2 regions of the Exiguobacterium sp. s127 genome follow, and region 2 is predicted to be linked to the other one. Evidence: predicted binding sites of a transcription regulator. Region 2 holds the regulator's gene; the other holds the start of a gene.

Region 1 (2,208 bases), on a different contig from region 2:
CGGTTACCGCGCAGATATCGATGGTTTGCCGATCGAAGAAGCGACGGGTCTTCCTTTTGGTTCGGAGCATCCGGGAATGATGCACGCCTGTGGGCATGACGTCCATGCGTCAATTGCGTTAGGTCTGCTTCGTCGTCTTGTCGAGTTACCGATCATGGATGACGTCGTCTTCTTATTCCAACCGGCAGAAGAAGGTCCGGGTGGAGCGGAACCGATGATTAAAAGTCCATTATTCGAAAAATATCGTCCGAGTGAAATGTATGGTCTCCATGTGGCACCTGAATATCCGGTCGGGACAATTGCGAGTCGTCCTGGCGTATTATTTGCCAGTGCGCGGGAAGTTCACATCACGATTTATGGTCAAAGTGGTCATGCTGCATTTCCACACTTGACGGTCGATACGGTCGTTGCTCAGGCTGCACTCATCATGCAGTTGCAAACAATCGTCAGTCGATCAATCAATCCGATGAATTGTAGTGTCATCACGATTGGCAAGGTCGATGCGGGGATTCGTGAAAATGTTATTGCCGGTCGAGCTGTGCTAGATGGAACGATGCGTGCGTTGAACGGTACTGATATGGAAAAATTAGAAGAACGGGTACGTGACATCGTTCGTGGAATTGAAGCGTCATTTGGCGTGAAAATTGATTTGCAATTTGGAAACCGCTATTACGAAGTCGTGAATGATCAAAACGTCGTCGATAAATTTTCTTCATTCGTTAAGATGAATGCAAATTATGTTGAATGCGACGCTGCGATGACGGGTGAAGACTTTGGATTCATGTTAAAAGAAGTCCCAGGCATGATGTTTTGGCTTGGAATCGATAATCCAACGTCCGGTTTACATCAGCCGACGTTGAATCCGGATGAAGAGGCGATCCCATTTGTGATTAATTTACTGGATCATTACTTCCGTGAATATGTGTAAACTGAATGAATCGTAAAAAGACTGTAGAAATGCCCTTTACTTCGCCTCAAATCGAAGTAAAGGGTTTTCATTTAGCGAGATCATCTAGTTTTCGAACGTTTTGTGAAGAAAATCACGAATAGATGTGAACAATTTGTTACATCAAACATTTAGAACAGACACAAATGATTATGTTCTCTATGATACGGATATAAACATATATAGAAGTACGTTTAGGAAGAGGGGGGCACACACATGTTCAATGATCCAGTTATGCTCAGTCGATTATTGACAGGGCTCACATTAGCATTTCACATCATTTTTGCAACGATTGGTGTAGGAGTTCCGTTGATGGTACTCGCAGCCGAGTACATTGGAATTAAACGAAAAGATCCAGATTATATTCTTTTAGCACGACGTTGGACGCGCGGTTATATCGTAACGGTAGCGGTCGGAGTCGTTACGGGGACGGCAATCGGATTACAATTATCGCTCTTATGGCCTTCATTAATGCAAGTAGCCGGACAGACGATTGCTTTGCCACTCTTCATGGAAACATTCGCCTTCTTCTTTGAAGCGATCTTCCTTGGGATTTACTTGTACACATGGGATCGCTTTAAAAATCCATGGTTACACTGGTTAATCGGGATTCCGGTCGTCATCGGGGCAACGGCGTCAGCCTTCTTCATCACGACAGTTAACTCGTTCATGAATTCTCCGGAAGGTTTTAAAATTGTCAACGGAACGTTAACACAAATCGAACCGTTAAAAGCGATGTTCAATACGGCAACGCCAACAAAAGCGACACACGTTATTGTATCTGCTTACTTGACGGTTGCGTTCATCTTAGCAGCAATTGCTGCGTTCCATCTATTGCGCAAGAAAACACTGTCCGCAGCCGAGACGGCGTATCACAAAAAGGCACTTCGTCTGACAGTCATGGCTGGATTGATTTTCGCCTTCTCGACAGCGCTCGTCGGTGATTTTTCAGGAAAGTACCTTGCGAAATATCAACCTGAAAAATTAGCAGCAGCGGAGTGGCATTTTGAAACGACAAATGAAGCAGAATTGATTTTCGGTGGGATTTTGGATGAGCAAGAAGATGGTAGTTATGACATCAAAGGTGCGGTTAAGATTCCGTACGCCTTGTCAATTCTTGCAGGTGGCGCACCAGATACAGAAGTCATCGGTCTAAATGAATTTGCGAAAGAAGACCAAGCGCCGTTATTCGTCCACTATTTCTTCGATATCATGGTATCGATCGGGATGTATTTAGCAGCGATTTCCGCCTTGTTCATACT
Region 2 (2,208 bases):
CGCTCCACGGTAACCAGCCAGGTAACTTTCGAGCCAAGAGAGTGTATCGATGTCGAGGTGGTTCGTCGGCTCATCAAGAATCAACAGCTCAGGTGCCTGAAGCAACATCTTCGCCAGTGCGAGTCGCGTCCGTTGTCCACCGGATAGCGTCTGGATCCGGCGTGAATAATCGTCCGGATAAAAACGCATCCCGTGCAGGACGGAGCGGATGTTGGCTTCGAACTGATAGCCGCCGGCGTCCGAGAAGTCATGTTGTGCCTGATCGTATGTTTTCAACAGACGGTCGTAAGCAACAGCATCATTCAAGATATGGTCCATCCCCATCTCAATCTCCATCCGACGGAGCGAACGTTCCTGCTCTTGCAGGTGTTCGAACACGGTCAACATTTCATTCCAAATCGTTTCATTCGACTCAAGACCACTGTCCTGGGCGAGGTAACCGATTTTCACTTCCTTACTCTTCATGATCTCACCAGAGTCATGACTGAGCTCTCCGGCGATGATTTTTAAAAGTGTCGATTTTCCGGCACCATTTCGTCCGACGAGCGCAATCCGGTCTCGCTCCTGTACTTCGAGTTTAATATTGTCTAAAATCGGCTCAACACCGAATGATTTTGATAGTTGGTTCACTTGTAAGAGAATCATAAAAACATCCATCCTTCCACCCTTTAGTCTATCATGAAAAAAACGCAGGAGTCCCGTGGAATATATTATTTGTTAGTCTATGTGAAGTGGTTTACAATCAAAGAGAATAGAATTCTTTGCATTGATTTGGGTGCCACGTCAGAACGTGGCCGAAGGGGGAACTGCAGTATGAATGGGCCAGACACAAAAATACCACAAGCGACGGCGAAACGACTGCCGTTATATTATCGTTTCATTCAGAGTCTTTATAACTCAGGCAAGCTGCGCGTCTCTTCAGCAGAGCTCAGTGAAGCGGTCAAAGTCGATTCAGCGACGATCCGCCGCGATTTTTCCTACTTTGGGGCGTTAGGGAAAAAAGGATACGGTTACAACGTACAACATCTATTGACGTTTTTCCGAAAGACACTGAATCAGGATGAAGTCACGAATGTGGCACTTGTCGGGGTCGGACATCTCGGAACGGCGTTTGCAAATTATAACTTTTTAAAGAATAATAGTACTCGGATAGTCGTTGCGTTTGATGCGGACGAAAACAAGGTCGGAACAACGACGCAAGACGTTCCTATCTATCATGTCTCTGACATGAAAGAGCAAATCGAAGCGAACAAGGTTGATGTCGCCATCTTGACGGTCCCATCCCAGTTCGCACAGTCAGTAGCGGATGAGTTAGTTGAGTATGGTGTGACCGGAATCCTGAACTTTACACCGGCGCGGTTGAACGTACCGGCCCATGTTCGGGTCCATCACATCGATTTGTCGATCGAGTTGCAGTCACTAGTTTATTTCATGAAGCATTATTCGCAATCAGCTGAAGGAGTGAAATCATAATGGAAAACCTTATTCCATCAACCATCGCGTTCATCGGACCAGGAAGCATCGCCTTGATCGGTGCCGTCGCCTTGATTATCTTCGGACCGAAAAAGTTACCGGAGCTCGGTCGTGCTGCCGGTCAGACGTTAAAAGAGTTCAAGAGTGCGACACACGGCATCATGGACGATGATAAAGACAACAAGGATGAATCGAAAGAGAAGTGATTAAATTATGGCGATTGATCAAGAACAGAGTGTGACATCGCATCTAGACGAGTTGCGCAAGCGGATCGTCTGGTCACTCATCATCGTCGTCGTCTTGTTCGCCGCGGCCTTTCCGCTCGTCCGACCGCTCGTGCGTTTTCTGCAGTCGGACCTGAAAGAGCTCGGCATCGGATTGAATGCCTTTAATGTGGCCGATCCCCTGATGTTGTACTTGAATTTAGCGTTCATCATCGCGGTCGTCCTGGCTTCACCATTTTGGATGTACCAGCTATGGGCGTTCATCCGACCTGGTTTATTCGAACAGGAACAAAAAGCGACCTTGACGTATATTCCGGTCACGTTTTTCTTATTTTTGTCCGGGATCGCGTTCTCTTATTTTTGGTTACTTCCGTTTCTACTCAAAGTATCGACGGAACTTGGGCAAGAGCTCGGCATCGAGCAAGTCATCGGGGTCGAAAACTATTTCAGTTTCTTAATCCGGCTGACGATTCCGTTCGGTATCTTGTTCCAACTGCCGGTCGTGACGATG

The links. Region 2 encodes Rex, which represses fermentation and respiration genes when NADH is low (regulators of the CRP and FNR family bind a similar motif). Its sites were predicted from a motif close to TTGTGAAATATTTCACAA; they were not measured.
Region 1: KNP98_RS03025 (cytochrome ubiquinol oxidase subunit I) is a predicted target of Rex. The motif match lies at 1,029-1,046, and genes of this name have one in related genera.

The regions. Positions count from the first base shown of each region.
Region 1 is NZ_JACSMO010000001.1:624,865-627,072, forward strand. It holds gene KNP98_RS03020 (N-acetyldiaminopimelate deacetylase) at 1-928, shown strand, start outside; gene KNP98_RS03025 (cytochrome ubiquinol oxidase subunit I) at 1,163-2,208, shown strand, end outside.
Region 2 is NZ_JACSMO010000009.1:9,671-11,878, forward strand. It holds gene KNP98_RS11710 (ABC-F family ATP-binding cassette domain-containing protein) at 1-645, opposite strand, end outside; gene KNP98_RS11715 (redox-sensing transcriptional repressor Rex) at 814-1,473, shown strand; gene KNP98_RS11720 (twin-arginine translocase TatA/TatE family subunit) at 1,473-1,679, shown strand; gene tatC (twin-arginine translocase subunit TatC) at 1,687-2,208, shown strand, end outside.